2 regions of the Mesorhizobium sp. M4B.F.Ca.ET.143.01.1.1 genome follow, and region 1 is predicted to be linked to the other one. Evidence: predicted binding sites of a transcription regulator. Region 1 holds the regulator's gene; the other holds the start of a gene.

The links. Region 1 encodes PhoB, which activates phosphate uptake and scavenging genes when phosphate is short. Its sites were predicted from a motif close to TGTCATNNANCTGTCAT; they were not measured.
Region 2: the regulator PhoB is predicted to act here: its motif matches at 2,198-2,214, upstream of EN786_RS22335 (acid phosphatase).

The regions. Positions count from the first base shown of each region.
Region 1 is NZ_SRSR01000005.1:207,114-216,004, reverse strand. It holds gene EN786_RS14625 (substrate-binding domain-containing protein) at 1-429, shown strand, start outside; gene pstC (phosphate ABC transporter permease subunit PstC) at 571-2,031, shown strand; gene pstA (phosphate ABC transporter permease PstA) at 2,028-3,344, shown strand; gene pstB (phosphate ABC transporter ATP-binding protein PstB) at 3,360-4,184, shown strand; gene phoU (phosphate signaling complex protein PhoU) at 4,208-4,915, shown strand; gene phoB (phosphate regulon transcriptional regulator PhoB) at 4,935-5,624, shown strand; gene EN786_RS14595 (ROK family protein) at 5,628-6,872, opposite strand; gene xylF (D-xylose ABC transporter substrate-binding protein) at 7,138-8,178, shown strand; gene EN786_RS14585 (sugar ABC transporter permease) at 8,330-8,891, shown strand, end outside.
Region 2 is NZ_SRSR01000009.1:107,876-116,766, forward strand. It holds gene EN786_RS22330 (adenylate/guanylate cyclase domain-containing protein) at 199-2,115, shown strand; gene EN786_RS22335 (acid phosphatase) at 2,230-3,780, shown strand; gene EN786_RS22340 (hypothetical protein) at 3,804-4,016, shown strand; gene ssuD (FMNH2-dependent alkanesulfonate monooxygenase) at 4,136-5,290, opposite strand; gene EN786_RS22350 (ABC transporter permease subunit) at 5,336-6,184, opposite strand; gene EN786_RS22355 (ABC transporter ATP-binding protein) at 6,181-6,975, opposite strand; gene tauA (taurine ABC transporter substrate-binding protein) at 7,035-8,045, opposite strand; gene EN786_RS22365 (MipA/OmpV family protein) at 8,348-8,891, shown strand, end outside.

The DNA.
Region 1 (8,891 bases):
ATCAGCGACGACAAGGAAATCGGCAAGACCTGCATCGCCATCCGCAAGGACGGCAAGGCTGTCGACATCGACGGCGACTACACCGAGACGCTCGCCCGCATCGACTCCAACAAGACCGGCGTCGGCGTGTTCGGCCTCGCCTTCTACGAGAACAATGCCGACAAGCTGAAGGTCGCCAGCGTTGAAGACGTCGTGCCTTCGACCGAGACCATCGCCAGCGGCAAGTATCCGGTTTCGCGCCCGCTGTTCTTCTACGTCAAGAAGGCGCATCTCGGCGTCGTTCCGGGCCTGAAGGAATATGTCGAATTCTTCCTCGACGACCAGATGATCGGCCCGGAAAGCCCGCTTGCCGAATACGGCCTGGTTTCGGCTCCCGACGCCGAGCGTCAGTCGCAGCGCGACGCCTTCGCCGCCGGAAAGACCATGTAATCAAGCTTAGGGCCGGGGCGCGGGATTACCTGCGCCCCGGCCTCTTCGCCCGCCGCAGTGGCGGTGGCGACCGGAGCGTGATCCCGAAATGGGACCGGACAAGATCATGCTCGAACGAGGGATTTCCCCTGGGGTGGGTTCATGTCGTCCATGCTCGTACTTGCCATAGTCGCCGCCATCGGCGTGGTCGCATTCTTCATTGGCCGCCAACGGGCCGTGGCGCAGGACAATGGTTCGGTGAAGCCGCATTCGCGCGCCCATTATCACGGCTGGTGGGCCTTCCTGCTCGCCGTGCTGCCGGCCCTCCTGCTGCTTGCCGTCTGGAACATCGGTTCCTCCGTCTATCTCGAGCGCCACATCCACGCCGCCTTGCCCGAGCGCACCGCCGACAGCGCGGTCGCCAGCGAGGCGCTCGATGTCAGCCTGGTGAAGAGCCTCGCCAAGGGGCTGCGCCAGCTCGATGCAAACACCCAGCTTCCCGCCAGTTTCGCCGAATTGCAGCCGCTGCTCGCCGCCAAGGGCGTGGCGCTGGCGACGGACACCCAGGACTACATGATCCCGATCGCCGTCGAGGCGAATGCGGTGCAGGACCGGCTCGGCCTGGTCGGCGCCGTCGTCACGCTCGTGCTGTCGATCGCCGGCGCCTTTTACGCGCTCCGGCAAGTCGCGCCGCGAGCGCGCGCCAGGAACAATGTCGAGCGGCTGATGCTGTGGGGGCTGCTGGCGGCCTCAACCATCGCCATCCTGACCACGGTCGGCATCGTGCTTTCGATGCTGTTCCAGACGATCCAGTTCTTCGACAGCGTTTCGCCGGCGAGCTTCTTCTTCGGCACCGTCTGGGATCCGCGCTTCGCCGCGGCCGGCTCGGGCGGCAGCCAGGGCCAGTTCGGCCTGATCCCGCTCCTGTCCGGCACGCTCTACATCGCCTTCGTCGCCCTGCTGGTGGCGGTTCCGGTCGGTTTGATGTCGGCCGTCTACATGGCCGAATACGCCTCGCCCAAGGTGCGCTCGGTGGTGAAGCCCGCGCTCGAGCTGCTGGCCGGCATCCCGACCATCGTCTACGGCATTTTCGCCGTCGTCACGCTGGGGCCGTTCCTGCGCGATCTCTCGGCGGCGCTGACGGGCGGTTCGCCCTTCATCCAGGGCCAGAGCATCTTCACCGCCGGCCTGGTCATGGGCGTCATGCTGATCCCGGTCGTATCCTCCCTGTCGGACGACATCATCACCGCGGTGCCGCGCGCCATGCGCGACGGCTCGCTCGGCCTCGGCGCGACGCGCTCGGAGACGATCAAGCGGGTGATCCTGCCGGCCGCGCTGCCCGGTATCGTCGGCGCCATCCTGCTGACCGCCTCGCGCGCCATCGGCGAAACCATGATCGTGGTGCTCGCGGCCGGCGTCGCCGCCAATCTCACCGCCAATCCGTTCGAGGCGATGACCACCATCACCGTCAAGATCGTCAACCAGCTGACCGGCGACCTCGAATTCAATTCGCCGCAGACGCTGGTCGCCTTCGCGCTCGGCATTACGCTGTTCGCGCTGACGCTGGTGATGAACATCGTCGCCCTCTACATCGTGCGCAAATACCGGGAGCAGTACGAATGACCGATATCCCGCTGGATACGATGGTCCGGGCCGCGGCTCCTGCGCGCCGCGACATCGGCCTCAAGGCCCGCTACGCCGCCGAACGCCGGTTCCGCATCTATGGCGTGCTGGCGATCTCGGTTGGCCTCGCCTTCCTCGCCATCATGCTGATCACCATCGTCTCGAAGGGCTACACCGCCTTCTGGCAGACGACGGTGACGCTGCCGATCAATTTCGACGAGAAGATCATCGATCCTTCCAACAAGCGCGCCACCGATCCGGACGTGCTGATCAAGGCGAACTATCCCAAGCTGGCCGACAAGGCGCTGATGGCCAAGCTCGGCATCGATCCCGCCAACAAGCCGATGGCGCTGAAGCTGAAGGGCTTCCTGTCGGAGGGCGCGCGCGTGCAATTGCGCGACATCGTCGTCGCCGATCCGTCGGTCATCGGCACCACGCGCAACGTCGACATCCTCGCCGCGGCCAATCTCGATTCCGCCTTCAAGGGCCAGATCGACCCCAACGTCGAGGAAGCGCGCCGCAAGGTCTCGGACCAGCAGATCGCCTGGATGAACCAGCTCAAGGGCGACGGCACCATGGCCGAGCATTTCAACAAGGGCCTGTTCACCTATGGCGCCTCCAGCCGTCCGGAAACGTCGGGCATGGGCGTGGCCATCATCGGCTCCTTCTACATGATGGTGATCGTGCTGCTTCTGGCGCTGCCGATCGGCGTCGCCGCCTCCATCTACCTGGAGGAATTCGCCAAGAAGAACCGCTTCACCGACCTGATCGAAGTCAACATCAACAATCTGGCGGCGGTACCGTCGATCGTCTTCGGCCTGCTCGGCCTTGCCGTGTTCATCAATTTCCTCGGCATGCCGCGCTCGGCCGCCTTTGTCGGCGGCCTGGTGCTGACGCTGATGACGCTGCCGACGATCATCATCGCCACCCGCGCGGCGCTTGCCGCAGTGCCGCCGTCGATCCGCTCGGCGGCGCTCGGTCTCGGCGCCTCCAAGATGCAGATGGTGTTCCAGCACATCCTGCCGCTTGCCGCCCCCGGCATCCTCACCGGCACCATCATCGGCCTGGCGCGCGCACTCGGCGAGACCGCGCCGCTGCTCCTGATCGGCATGGTCGCCTTCGTCGCCGACTATCCAAAGACGCCATTCGATCCGGCGACAGCGCTGCCGGTGCAGATCTACATGTGGGCCAACGAGGCAGAGCGCGCCTTCGTCGAGCGCATGTCGGGCGCGATCATCATCCTGCTCGTCTTCCTCATGGCCATGAACATCACGGCGATCGTGCTCAGGCGCCGCTTCGAACGGCGCTGGTAAAAGAAGGCATCTGGTATGAACATCATGACCGAACAGTCTCTTGAAAACGCAGTGGGCGACAAAATGAACGCCAAGTCGAACGAAGTGATCAAGATGCGCGGCGACAAGGTCGGCGTGTTCTATGGCGAGAAGCAGGCGCTGTTCGACGTCAATCTCGACGTCCGCCTCAACCAGGTGACGGCGTTGATCGGTCCTTCGGGCTGCGGCAAGTCGACCTTCCTGCGCTGCCTCAACCGCATGAACGACACCATCGATTCGGCGCGGGTGACCGGCAAGATCACGCTGGACCAGGAGGACATCTACGACAAGAGCATCGACGTCGTCGAGCTCAGGGCCCGGGTCGGCATGGTGTTCCAGAAGCCGAACCCGTTCCCGAAGTCGATCTACGAGAATGTCGCCTACGGCCCGCGCATCCATGGGCTGGCCAAGCGCAAGGCCGACATGGACCAGATCGTCGAATCCAGTCTGAAGAAGGCGGCGATCTGGAACGAGGTGAAGGACCGCCTGCACGAGCCCGGCACCGGCCTATCCGGCGGCCAGCAGCAGCGCCTGTGCATCGCCCGCGCCATCGCCGTCTCGCCGGAGGTGATCCTGATGGACGAGCCGTGCTCGGCGCTTGACCCGATCGCCACCGCCCGCGTCGAGGAGCTGATCGACGAGCTGCGCCAGAACTACACGATCGTCATCGTCACCCATTCGATGCAGCAGGCGGCGCGCGTGTCGCAGCGCACGGCGATGTTCCACCTCGGCTACCTGGTCGAGGAGGGCGCCACCGACAAGATGTTCACCAACCCCGACGACAAGCGCACCCAGGACTACATCACCGGCCGGTTCGGCTGATTTCCAAGCACGAGGACAGGATCATGGGTGAACATCATACGGTTGCGTCTTTCGACGAGGATCTCGGCGCCATCAGCAAGCTGATCTCCGACATGGGCGATCTCGCCCGCTCGATGGTCGCCGGCTCGACGCGGGCGCTGCTCAATTCCGACAACGCCCTGGCGCAGCGCGTGGTGTCCGACGACGCCATCATGGACGCGCGCCAGCGCGAACTCGACGACCGCGCCATCACACTGATCGCCAAGCGGCAGCCGATGGCCAACGATCTGCGCGCCGTGGTCGGCTCGATCCGCATGGCGGGCGACCTCGAACGCATCGGCGACCTCGCCAAGAACATCGCCAAGCGCGTCGGCACCGTCGGTCTCAGCGTCACGCCGCGCGACCTTTCGCATTCCATCGACGGCATGGCGCAGCTGGTGCTGATCCAGGTGCAGGGGGTCATCGAGGAATATGCCGCCGCTGATGCCGCGGCGCTTGCCAAGCTCCGCAACGACGACGAGCGCATCGACGTTAAATACACCTCGGTGTTCCGCGAACTTTTGACCTACATGATGGAAGATCCGCGCAACATCACCGCTTGCACGCATCTGTTGTTCTGCGCCAAGAATCTGGAGCGCATCGGCGACCATGTCACCAACATCGCCGAGAACGCCTACTACGTGCTGACCGGCCAGCAACTGCCCGCCAATCGTCCGAAGCTGGACGAGACGGCGATGTCGGCGCCGGCCTGAGAAGAAGGGTGACGGGCCGATGATCGCGCCACGCATCATGGTGGTGGAGGACGAGGAGCCGCTGGGGGTGCTGCTCCGCTACAATCTTGAATCGGAAGGCTACCAGGTCGAGGTGGTGACACGCGGCGACGAGGCCGAAATCCGGCTGCAGGAAAACGTGCCCGACCTCCTGGTGCTCGACTGGATGGTGCCGGCGGTTTCCGGCATCGAGCTCTGCCGGCGCCTCAGGATGCGGCCGGAGACCGAGCGGCTGCCGATCATCATGCTGACGGCGCGCGGCGAGGAAAGCGACCGGGTGCGCGGCCTCTCCACCGGCGCCGACGACTATCTGGTCAAGCCGTTCTCGACGCCGGAGTTCATGGCGCGCGTCAAGGCGCTGCTGCGCCGCGCCAAGCCGGAAGTCCTGTCCAGCATGCTGAAGGTCGGCGACATCGTGCTCGATCGCGAGTCGCACCGGGTGTACCGCAAGAAGAGCGAAATCCGGCTCGGACCGACCGAGTTCCGCCTGCTCGAATTCATGATGCGGCATCCCGGCCGGGTGTTCTCGCGCAGCCAGCTGCTCGACAATGTCTGGGGCGAGACGATCTACATCGACGAGCGCACGGTCGACGTGCATGTCGGCCGCCTGCGCAAGGCGGTCAACAATGGCCGCATGCCTGACGTCATCCGCACCATCCGGGGCGCGGGCTACGCGATCAGGGAAGATTGACGCTCAGGCCACGTTCTTCCCGGTGGCGCCGCCTTTCACCTGCACGCCCGGCGCGAAAATCTCCTGGTCGACGAAGGTCAGTGCGCGCATGGCGCAGCCTTCGCGGATGAGCGGCAATTCGTTCGGCTCGGTGTCGAAGGAGATCGACTTCGAATGCTGGCCGCCGGCGGTCTGGGCGATCGCCTCGCGCAGCGCCGGCTCGATCAGATCGAAGGCGGCGGCGCTGACGCCGACCATGGCGACGGGAGCTGGATCGATCAGCGCGAACAGGCTGCCGAGGCCGAAGCCGAGCGCCTCGCCGGCCTTGCGGTAGGCCTGGCGCTCCGGGCCGTCGCCGGCGCGCGCCCTGGCGGCGAGCGAGCGCATGTCGGCGTCGCTGACATCGACCGGCTCGGCGTCCTCGCCCATCTGCTTGGCATTGCGCCAGATCGCATAGTTGCCGGCATAGGCCTCGACGCAGCCGCGCCGGCCGCAGCGGCAGAGCGCGCCGCCCGGCCGGTGGATCATGTGGCCGAATTCGCCGCCGGAGGAATGGGTGCCGGTGAACAGCTCTCCCTTCAGCACCAGCCCCATGCCGATGCCGTGCGAGAGCAGGATGGCAATGAAGTCGTCGCGGTACCGCTCGGGATCGCGCCACTGCAAGGCCACCGCCATCATGTTGCAGTCATTCTCCATGGTGGCCGGAACGCCAAATTCGGCTTCCAGAATGTCGGCGAAGGCGATGTCGGTCTGCGGCGTGATCGGCGACCACAACATGGCGCGGGCATGGGTGTCGGTGATGCCCTGGATGCCCATGGCGATGCGGGCGACGCCGCGGACGTCGAGGTCGGGATCCTCGAAACGGCGCCGGACGATGGCCACGCATTCGCCGATCAGCTCGTCGCGCGGCATGATCGCCGTGTCGAGGCGGCGCTGCTCCTCGGCAATGACCTGCCCGGCATAGTCGATGACAGCGACGGAAAGGAAGTTCAGCGACAGGACCACCGTCATCACCGCCGTGGCTTCCGGATTGAGGGCAAGCCCGACCTGCGGCCGGCCGCGCTTCAGCGAAACAGCCTCGTTTGGCTTGCTCTCGGTCAGAATGCCTTCCTGGATCAGGTCGGACGAGATCGCCGAGATGGTCGAATGGCTGAGGCCGGTGGTGGCGGCGATCTCGGTACGCGACGGCTGGCCGGCGCGGCGCACGGCCGAAATAACCATCGCCCGGTTGCGTCGGCGCAGATCGTCGTGGCGGATTCCAACCGACATGCTTTGCCTTCCTCCCGGTCGTCGCGGCCGTTTTTGATTTCGAAGGCCGTCGGCGACACCGTATGAATAGTGGCAGAAGCGGGCCAGCCTGTCATTTATTTATTCCGGAGCTCGAAAAAAATTCGCCGAGGCCTCGGAATCGATGAGAATCGTTGTTGACAGCGCTCCGGCGTTGGATCATATTTTTTTCGAGGCTCGAAAAAAAGCCTCGATGCCGGCCTCAGGGCCAGTCTGGGTCGCGCCGCAATGGCGCAGGGAGGATATCATGAAGAAATTCGCAACCGCCATGCTGGCGGGTGTCGCCTTGTCGTTGACGCTCGCGTCGGTCGCCGAGGCGAAGGACAAGGTGATCGGCGTTTCCTGGTCGAACTTCCAGGAAGAGCGCTGGAAGACCGATGAAGCGGCGATGAAGAAGGCCATCGAGGCGGCCGGCGACAAGTATATTTCCGCCGACGCGCAGTCCAATCCGGGCAAGCAGTTGACCGACGTCGAAAGCCTGATCTCGCAGGGCGCCAATGCCCTGATCGTGCTGGCGCAGGACGCTTCGGCCGTCGGGCCGGCGGTGCAAAAGGCGCTGGACGAAGGCATTCCGGTCGTCGGCTACGACCGGCTGATCGAGAACAAGGACGTCTTCTACCTGACCTTCGACAACAAGGAAGTCGGCCGCATGCAGGCCCGCGAAGTGTTCAAGGTCAAGCCGGAAGGCAACTATGTCTTCATCAAGGGTTCGGGCGCCGATCCGAACGCCGATTTCCTGTTCGCCGGCTCGATGGAAGTGCTGAAGGAAGCCATCGACGGCGGCAAGATCAAGAATGTCGGCGAGGCCTATACGGACGGCTGGCTGCCCGCCAACGCGCAGAAGAACATGGAGCAGTTCCTGACCGCCAACGACAACAAGGTCGATGCGGTGGTGGCGGCCAATGACGGCACCGCCGGCGGCGTCGTCGCGGCGCTGACGGCGCAGGGCCTCGCCGGGACCGTTCCGGTGTCGGGCCAGGACGGCGACCACGCCGCGCTGAACCGCATCGCGCTCGGCACCCAGACCGTGTCGGTGTGGAAGGACGCGCGCGAACTCGGCAAGAACGCCGCCGAGATCGCCTCGGCACTCGCCGACGGCAAGAAGATGACCGACATTGCCGGCGTCAAGGACTTCACCACGCCGGGCGGCAATACCGTCAAGTCGCTGTTCCTGACGCCGGTCGCGATCACCAAGGACAACCTGAACGTCGTCATCGACGCGGGCTGGATCAAGAAGGACGAAGTCTGCGCCGGCGTTGCCGCGGGCGCCGTCGCTGCCTGCAACTGAGGCAGTTTGAAGACCAGGCGCCGCGGCCCATGAGCCGCGGCGTCCATCAAGCTTCGTTTCGCAACGGGCTTCCGGCTTCAAGTGAGCCGGGAAAGCCAATAGAATCGTGTTCCGGCAACCGCGCCAGACGGCAAACCGGTGGGAGGAAATCATGACCGATACGACCTCAAGCACGGTCGCCGCGGACCGGGCACGCGCAGCCGAACTCAGCGCCGCCGGCCGCTTCCTCAAGGCAACCGAACTCGACACGCGCATGCTCGGCATGGTCGGCGCGCTGCTGGTCATCTGGATCGGCATCCACGTCCTGTCGGGCGGGCTTTTCCTGACGCCGCGCAACCTGTGGAACCTGTCGGTGCAGACGTCCTCGGTAGCCATCATGGCGACCGGGATGGTGCTGGTCATCGTCATGCGCAATATCGATCTTTCCGTCGGCTCCGTCGAAGGCGTGGTCGGCATGATCATGGGCGTGGCGCAGGCCGAATTCCTGATCCGAGTCATCGGTCTCGAGCTCGGAAATCCATGGCTGTGGATCATCGCGCTCGCTGCCGGCGTGGTGCTTGGCCTGGCGATCGGCGCCTTCCAGGGCTTCATCATCGCCTATATGGAGGTGCCGGCCTTCATCGTCACGCTGGGCGGCCTGCTGGTCTGGCGCGGCATGGCCTGGATGATCACCAGCGGCCGCACGGTCGCGCCGCTCGACGCCACCTTCCAGT
Region 2 (8,891 bases), on a different contig from region 1:
TATGGGTTCATACGCATTTAAGCATCTAAGCGATTGCCGCTCCAAACGCCAGATAGATCCCGGATGCCGCCGGCAACGTGGGCTGGTCGGTCAACAGCCTGTGGATGCTCGGCCTGTTCCTGGCCTGGCGGGGCGGCCTCTCGTCAGCGTGCTGGGTTAGGTGTACCATTTTGGCCAGTTTGGGTCCGGGGCAGGATGATGAATGTCCCTCCATTGAACCGGAAACTGCTGGCGATCCTTGCGTTGGATATGGTCGGCTATTCAAAGGCGACCGAGATTGACGAAGCTGGCACCATCGGGCGCCTGAGAGCTATCCGGGCCGACGTAACCGATGCAGCGATCGCTCTGCATCAGGGTCGAATTGTCAAGCTGTTGGGAGATGGCGCACTTGTCGTCTTCGACAGCATCGTCGATGCGGTGATCTGCGCAGCCGAAATTCAGAAAGCTGTGGCCGTTCGCAATGGCGGATTGCCGGAGCATGAGCGGATTGTGTTCCGCATCGGGATCAATCTTGGCGATGTGGCGCTGGTGGATGGCGATGTGTATGGCGACGGCGTCAACGTCGCCGCTCGCATAGAGCAACTGGCCGATCCGGGCGGGGTGATGGTGTCAGGTACCGCCTACGACCATTTGCAGGGCAAGCTTGATTGGCCACTCGATTTCGTCGGCGAGCAGCAGGTCAAGAATATCAACCGCCCGGTGCGGATGTACCGGGTGAGGCTCGATGGCAAGCGGGTGCACCGGACCTTACGCCAGGCGATGCCGCACTGGACCAGGACGGCTGCGGCGGCGATCGTGGTGCTGGCTCTGGTGGGTGGGGGGACCTGGTGGTTCTTTCAGCCCACGTCACTGGGGGGCAAGCCGTCGGTCGCGGTGCTGCCTTTCAATAATTATGGCGACGAGGCCAGCGGGCGTCTGGCCGATGGCTTGACTGAGGATATCATCACCGACCTTGCGCGGTTTCCCGAACTCGACGTCGTGGCCCGGAATTCGACGGAAGTCTACAAGGGCAAGCCGGTGGATGCCCGCCAGGTCGCACATGCGCTCCATGTCGGTTTCGTACTGGAAGGCTCCATCCAGCGGCAAGATGAGCGGGTGCGGGTCACCGCGCAGTTGATCGATGCACAAACCGGAAATCACCTTTGGTCGGATCGTTGGGACCGGCCCGCTGAGGACGTGTTCGCCGTCCAGACCGAGATCGCAGAGCAAGTCTCCAACCGTCTGGGCGGCGGCGTAGGGTTGATTCAAACGGCCGGGCGGGCCGCGGCCAAACGCAAACGACCTGAAAACCTGAATGCTTATGACTATTATCTGCTCGGGACCGAGAAGATTGAAAAGATCACCGTAGCCGATGAGCAGGAGGCAATCGCGCTTCTCAACCGCGCCATTGAGCTGGACCCCGGCCTGGCTCGCGCCTGGGTAGAACTCTACCATGCTCACGGTATATTGGCTGGCTTCGGTATCAATCCCGAGAGCGAGATCAAGGCGGCTGCCGATGTGGCCGAACACGCGGTGCGGCTCGATCCAGGCGACGCTGAGGCACACGCCGTGTTTGGGATGAGTCTCAGCCACAAGGGCGACAACGCCCGCGCCAAGGCCGAACTGGATACGGCTCTTCGTCTCGCTCCCGGTTCGTCCGAAATCCTGACATTCTATACCGGCTATGCGGCACGCTTCGGTGAACCCGAACGCGGCGCTCAGATGGTCGACCAGGTAATGCGGCTCGACCCGAACTATCCGATGTGGACGTCCAACTTCTTCGGCCCTGCCTATTTTATGGCCGGCCGGTATGAGGACGCGTTGAAGATGCTGGAGCGCATGACACCTGACAACTACGACCATTGGAGGTGGGTGGTGTTTAGCGGCTCCCTTGCGGCTCTGGGTCGGATGGATGAGGCGAATGCCGCGGTTAGGGAAACTCTCAAGCACTACCCCGACCTGACCGTCGAGAGCATGATCAATGAAGTCGGCTTGAGCACTAGTGAGCGCAGCCGGTTTATTGAAACGATGCCGCTCGCCGGCTTTCCGTCTTGCGCCAAGCCCGAGGCGCTGGCGAAACTCGCCAAACCTGTGCGGCTGCCGGAATGCGAGGCGCAGCCTCTCGGGCAGCCGTAGAACAGCCCGGCCATTGGCGGACCGCCCCCCATGGCGTTGCCCGTCCAACGCGGCAGCTATTGCCAATATGCCGCGAAGCTGGTGTCATCCCATTTGCACCACGGAGGTATGACGATGAAGCGATCCCATGGGCTCGCCCTGTTTTCCTCGACTCTCGTCCTGTGCGCTGCGGCTTCGGTTCCCGCGCCCGCAGCGCAGCCCGGCGATCCGCCAGCCAACATCGCCAAGATAGAAACGGTGGTCGTTATCTTCGCCGAGAACCGCGCCTTCGACAATCTCTATGGTCACTTCCCTGGAGCCGAGGGCATCGACCAGGCAAGCAAGGAAAGCCTGCAGCAGCGTGACCGTGACGGATCCGTGCTGTCCGAACTGCCGCCTGTCTGGGACGGGCTGACGGCCAAGGGCGTCACGCCGCCGGTGACGCAGGCGATGACCGAGCACCTTCCGAACGCGCCGTTCACCGTGAACGACCCCAAGGGGTTCAACGTTCCGCTCAGCGTCGCAACGCACGATCTCTGGCACCGCTACTACCAGAACCAGATGCAGATCAACGGCGGCAAGAACGACATGTTCGTAGCCTGGGCCGATTCAGGCGCCATGCCGATGAGCAACTGGGACGCCTCCAAGACCGACATGTGGGCGGTGGCGCAAAAATACGTGCTGGCCGACCATTTCTTCATGGGCGGTTTCGGCGGTTCCTTTTTCAACCATCAGTGGCTGATCTGCGCCTGCGCGCCTTACTACGCGGATGCCGACAAGAACCCGGCCAAGCCGTCGATCTCGGTGACGGACGATGGCGGCACAGCGCTGAAGCTCGCCGACAATTCGCCGAAATCGGTGCGCGACGGTATCCCGAAATTCGTCTCCGACGGCAATCTGACGCCGGATTTCTACGCGGTGAACACGATGCAGCCGCCATACCAGCCGAGCGGCAATGATCCGGCGCCCGGCGGCGATCCGCTCCTCGCGGACCCGTCCAAGCCGACCACGCTGCCGCCGCAGACGGAGCCGACCATCGGCGATATGCTCAGTCTCAAGCAGGTCAGCTGGGCATGGTATTCGGGCGCCTGGCAGTACACGCTCGACCATGGCAATCACACGCCGATCCCGAATTTCCAGTACCATCACCAGCCGTTCAACTATTACGCCAACTACGCGCCGGGCACCGAGGCCAGGCGGGAACACTTGCGCGACGCCGGGCTGGCTGGCGTGAGCTTCATTCAGGCGATCGACGACGGCGCCCTGCCTCAGGTCTCCTTCTACAAGCCGCAGGGCAATCTCAACGAGCATTCCGGCTATGCCGACATCCAGGCCGGCGACCGCCATATCGCCGATGTCATCGGCCATCTGGAGAAGAGCCCGCAATGGCCGCATATGCTGGTCGTTGTCGCCTATGACGAGAACGGCGGCATCTGGGATCACGTCGCGCCGCCCAAAGGCGACCGCTGGGGACCGGGCACGCGCATCCCCGCGATCATCGTTTCGCCTTTTGCCAAGCATGGCTATGTCGATCAAACGCCCTATGACACGACCTCGATCCTGCGCTTCATCACCGAGCGTTTCGAATTGCCGGTCCTGCATGGCATCGTGGTTCGCGACAGGGCAATGTCAGCGCATGGCGAACCGCCGCTCGGCGATCTCACCGGTGGGCTCGACCTGAATTGAGGGCGCGTATCTGGAGGACGAAGATGGACGTCGACAGGGTTGTTGCCCTGGTCACTGCTGGCGGCATCGAACTCACCGACCGCCGCCGCAACGCCAAGGGCGACGGTTGGTCGCTTAGTTTCTCCAACGGCGCCACCGTGGAGGTGGGTGACGACGGGTCGGCACGCATTGCCGGGAAGGGCGCCAGGGCCGTGGCCAGGCTGCTGGACCTGCCGACCGCGCCGCGCGCCAGCTGAGCCAGGCGACGTCGCCGCCTGGCCGCCACTGCCGTCATTTGGGATTTCTGGTCAAAATCGCCGAAGCCACGCAAGGGCCGGGCGCAGCCGGCTTTCTCTCGGTTTCCGCCCGAAAGACGTCACGAGGCGGACGCGACGACCCCCGGTTGCACGCGCCCGAACTCGACGTCCCAGCTGCGTTCCGCCGGTGCGGCTTCGCCGCTCAGCCCGAGCTTGGGGAAAAGCAGTTCCGCGACATTGAAAACCTCTTCCAGATGCGGGTAGGCGGACGCGATGATCGTTTCGATGCCGATCTCCTGATACTCGCGGATGCGTGCGGCAACGTTGTCGGGATTTCCGACCAAGGCCGTTCCAGCACCCCCACGCACCAGCCCGGGTCCGGCCCACAGGTTCGGACCGACAACCAGCCGGTCTCGTCGGCCCTGGTGCAGAGCCGACATGCGCTTCTGTCCAACCGATTCCGAGATATTGACGAATCCGTTCTGGGCCTCGGCGATCAGGTCGTCGGTGACGCGGCTGATCAGTCGGTCTGCGGCGGCCCAGGCCTCATCCTCCGTTTCGCGAACGATCAAATGGATGCGAAGGCCGAAGCGGATCGTTCGGCCTTGCGCCGCTGCGGCCTGCCTGACCCGCCCGATCTTTTCGGCGAGCTGGTCCACCGGTTCGCCCCAACTCAGATAGGCGTCCACGTGCTTGGCGGCGATCGCAATGCCGGCATCGGACGAACCTCCGAACCACAGTGGAGGATGGGGCTGTTGAACCGGCGGGAAGGAAATGTCGGTGCCGTGGGCGGAAAGATACTTGCCCTCGAAATCCGCCGGTTCACCTGAAAGGATTCGCCGCCAGATGGTCAGGAACTCGTCGGTCTGCGCGTAGCGGTCGTCATGGTTGAGCTTGTTGCCGTCACCGGCGAGGTCGGCTGGATCCGCGCCGGTGACGACATTGAGCAGCACCCGGCCGCCCGAAATCCTGTCCAGCGTGGCGGCATGGCGCGCAAAGAGGGCCGGCGTTCCGCTGCCCGGCCGGAGCGCTACGAGGAATTTCAGCCGTTCGGTCAGCGGGATCAGGCCGGCTGCAACGATCCAGGCGTCCTCGCACCGCGTTCCGGTAGGCAAGAGCACGCCCTTGAAGCCAAGTCGATCGGCGGCTTGGGCGATCTCCCTGAGGTAGCGGAAGGTTGCCGGCCGGTGCCGCTCGTCGGTGCCGAGATAGGGGCCGTCACCATGGGTCGGCAGATACCAGTAGAGATCGAGCGGGCGGATGTTGCTGGACATCGGATTGTTCCTTCAGTGACAGGGGTGTGTGTTGACGGGCAGTTGTCAGAGCTTGCCCTTCCAGGGGACGAGGCGGTGCTCCAGCCAGCGCATGCCGCTCGTGAAAGCGAACGCCAGGGCGGCAATGACGATGAGGCCGACGAAGACAACGTCGGTAGCGAGGAAGTTGGCCGCGGACATGATCATGTAGCCGAGCCCCGACTGCGCCGCGATCAACTCGGCCGCGACCAAGGTGGACAGTCCGGCTCCGATGGCAATTCGCAGGCCGGTCAGGATTTCCGGCAATGCGGATGGCAGGATAATGGTCGTGAACAATTGCAGGCGGCTCGCGCCAAGGGACAGCGCGGCATTGATCCGCTCAACGGGCACTGAACGGACTCCGGCCTGCGCGGCAAAGCAGATCGGGGCAAAGGTCGATAGCGTGAGGAGCGTGATCTTGGAGGTTTCGCCGATGCCGAGCCAGATGATCAGCAGCGGCAGATAGGCCAGGGGCGGCAAGCCCCAGTAGAGGTCGATCGGAACGCTGAAGATCCCCCTGATCCAACGGTTGAGGCCCATCAACAGGCCAAGGGGAACACCCAGCACAATTCCCGCGCCCAGAGCCGCGGCGATGCGGCCAAGGCTTGCCAGCGTGTGGTTGAGAAGCGTGTCGTTGGCATAGCCGTCGGCCGCGACGGCGCTGAACTGTGCCAGGACCTCGGCCGGGGACGGCAGGAACAGCGGTGACGCCCAGCCGAAGCGTGCGGCGAGGAACCACAATGCAATCAGCGACGCAAGCGTAACCAGGCTGATGCCGAGTGTGTTCGTCGATGCGGATCGACGTGGCCGAGCCGGCGGCGCGCGCCGGGCGGTCGAAGTCTGGAATGTGGTTGGGGAATTGGCGGCAAGCGTCATTGCAAGGTTCCTGTGCGGGCGCCTTCCGGCTGATGGATGAGCGAGCGGATTTCCTGCCGCATTTCGATGAAGCGCGGATGGGACTGGATCGGCCCGATGTCGCCGCTTTCGGCGAAGTCGCGCACGAAGTCGGCGTCGAACCGGGCGACGATACGACCTGGCCGGGGCGACATCACAACGATCGTCGTGCCGAGCGTCAGGGCTTCCTCGATCGAATGGGTGATGAACAGGATCTGCTTGCCCGTCTTGGCCCAGACTGAGGCCAGAAGCTGCTGCATGGTCTCGCGCGTCAGGCTGTCCAGCGCGCCGAACGGCTCGTCCATCAAGAGGATCTTCGGATCTGTGGCCAGCGCCCGCGCGATGCCGACCCGCTGGCGCATGCCGCCCGACAGTTCGTAGGGCGGCTTTTCGGCGAAATCGGCGAGGCCGACCAGTTCCAGCAGGCGTCTTGACCGCTCGTGGCGTTCTGCGCGGGGAACCCCCCGGTACTTCAGGCCGAGCGCGACGTTGTCCAGCACGCTGGCCCATGGCAGCAGAGTATCCTTCTGGAACACGACGCCACGATCGCCGCCTGGCGCCGCGATTTCCCGTCCGTCCAGCGTGATCGTGCCTTCGGTGAGCGGCAGGAAGCCGGCGATCGCGTTCAATAACGTCGACTTGCCGCACCCGGAAGCACCGACCGCGACGACGATGGAAGCGGGGGCGATATCGAGCGAGACGTGATCGAGCGCATGCACGTCCTGTCCATCGGAAGCCGGAAAGGTGACGCTGGCATCTCGGATTCGAAGCATGGTGGCCTCCGGGCGATTTGGCTGGCGCGCCAGCCAAATCGGGGTTCCTTCAGGGATTGCTAGTTCGAGGCCTTGGCCACTTCGACATATTGCGGATCGGCGAAGGCCGCGTAGCTGTCCTTGACCGAGGTGATCTTGTGCTGGTCCTTCAGGAAGCCCGCGGTGTCCTTGAGGATTTTCGCGACCGCGCTCTTCTCGCCACCGCCCAGCCATTTGTCGGAGACCTGTTCGTCGAGCGGCGGGACGACCGTCGTCTTCAACTGCTCCGAATTCTCGGCCGCTGTGCCGCCTTGCAATTTTGCGATCAGCTTCGCGTTCTCGGTATCCGGGCCCCAGGCGGCCGGATTGCTCAGGTAAGCCTGGTTATAGCCGTCGATCAGCCGGACATACTGGCCGAGGAACTCCGGATTGGCCTTGGCGAACGCGCCGGTGACGACCAGAGCGCCGAAGGTCGGCGCGCCGCGATCGGCGACCTGGCCGGCCGTGAGCAGGATCTTGCCGTTCTTCTTGAGCTCGGAAAGAGCCGGATCCCAGACGAAGCCACCGTCAATGTCGCCGCGCTTCCAGGCCGCGACGATCTCGGGCTGTGGAATAGCTATGACCTGGGTTTCCTTCTCGGAAATGCCTTCCTGCTTGAGCACGGCGAGAAGCTGGTAGTGATCGGTCGAGACCGGTGCGGCGGCGAGCTTCTTGCCGCGCAGGTCCGCCGGCGACTTGATTTCGGGTCGCACCACGAGCGCCTCGCCGTCGCGGGAGACCGACGAGATGTAGAACGCCTTCACGTCGATGCCCTTGCTGATGGCGGCCGAGAACGGGCTCGATCCGACATCGCCGATCTGGACGTCACCGGATGCGATGGCGGCGAAGATGTCGGCGCCGGAGTTGAAGCGGCGGAATTCGATGTTCCAGCCCGTCTTCTTGGCAAGGTCGCCATTGGCGATGCCAAGATTATAGGGGTTGGCGCCGGTCTGGTAGGCGACGACGACTTTCTTGTCGTCCGCGGCGTTTGCCGCGGTACTGGCGGAAGCCAGGGCAAGTCCAAAAAGGGTGGCGGAAATCAATTTTCGCATGGGCTTTAATCCTTGGAACAGAGGCACAGCCTCGATTGCAGCCGATCGGAGCGGCCGTGAATTAAAGTCCACTGAATTTATAGACTTAGACAGAAATGAAATTCCGAAAGCCTGTTCCTCGATAGAAAAGATCTGACGCGAACCGGCCCTAATGGATCACCCACACGCAACATCAGGCGTGCGCCGCATCGTCGGCGCCGCTGCCGATGTTACGGATTTTAAGTCAAATTTTACCGAACTGGCGCCATGGCTTTTGCGCTGCCGGGGTGTTCCTGCCGGCCTGTTTCGCGTATGGGGTAACGATGCGTATTGTCCGGACGATTCAGCTGGTTCTCGCCTCCGGCCTGATGGCCGTCTCTTCGGCCCATGCGGGCGAGGGGAGCTGGATTTCGGGCGACTGGTACCTGACGCTCGGCGCAACCGGCCTCATCGCGCCGAATTTCGAGGGCGGCAAGAAGTACATGCTCGGCGCCCAGCCGATCATCTCGCTCGGCAAGGTGGGTCCGGAAGCGCGCTTCACCTCGCGCAATGACAACATCTCGCTGGCGCTGATCGACGACGGCAGCGTGCGCGCCGGCCTGACCGGCAAGTTCCTGTTCTCCCGCAGCAGCAAGGATGAACTGGCGGGTCTCGACCCGGTGCGCTGGGGCGGCGAGGTCGGCGGCTTCTTCGAATTCTATCCGCTTGACTGGGTGCGAGCCCGCGCCGAGCTCAGGCATGGCATCCGCGCCCATGACGGCTTCGTCGCCGATATCGCGGCCGATGCCTTCTACGATGTGACGCCCTCGGTCCGCATCTCCGGCGGGCCGCGCGTCTCCTTCGCCTCATCGGGCTATTTCGACGCCT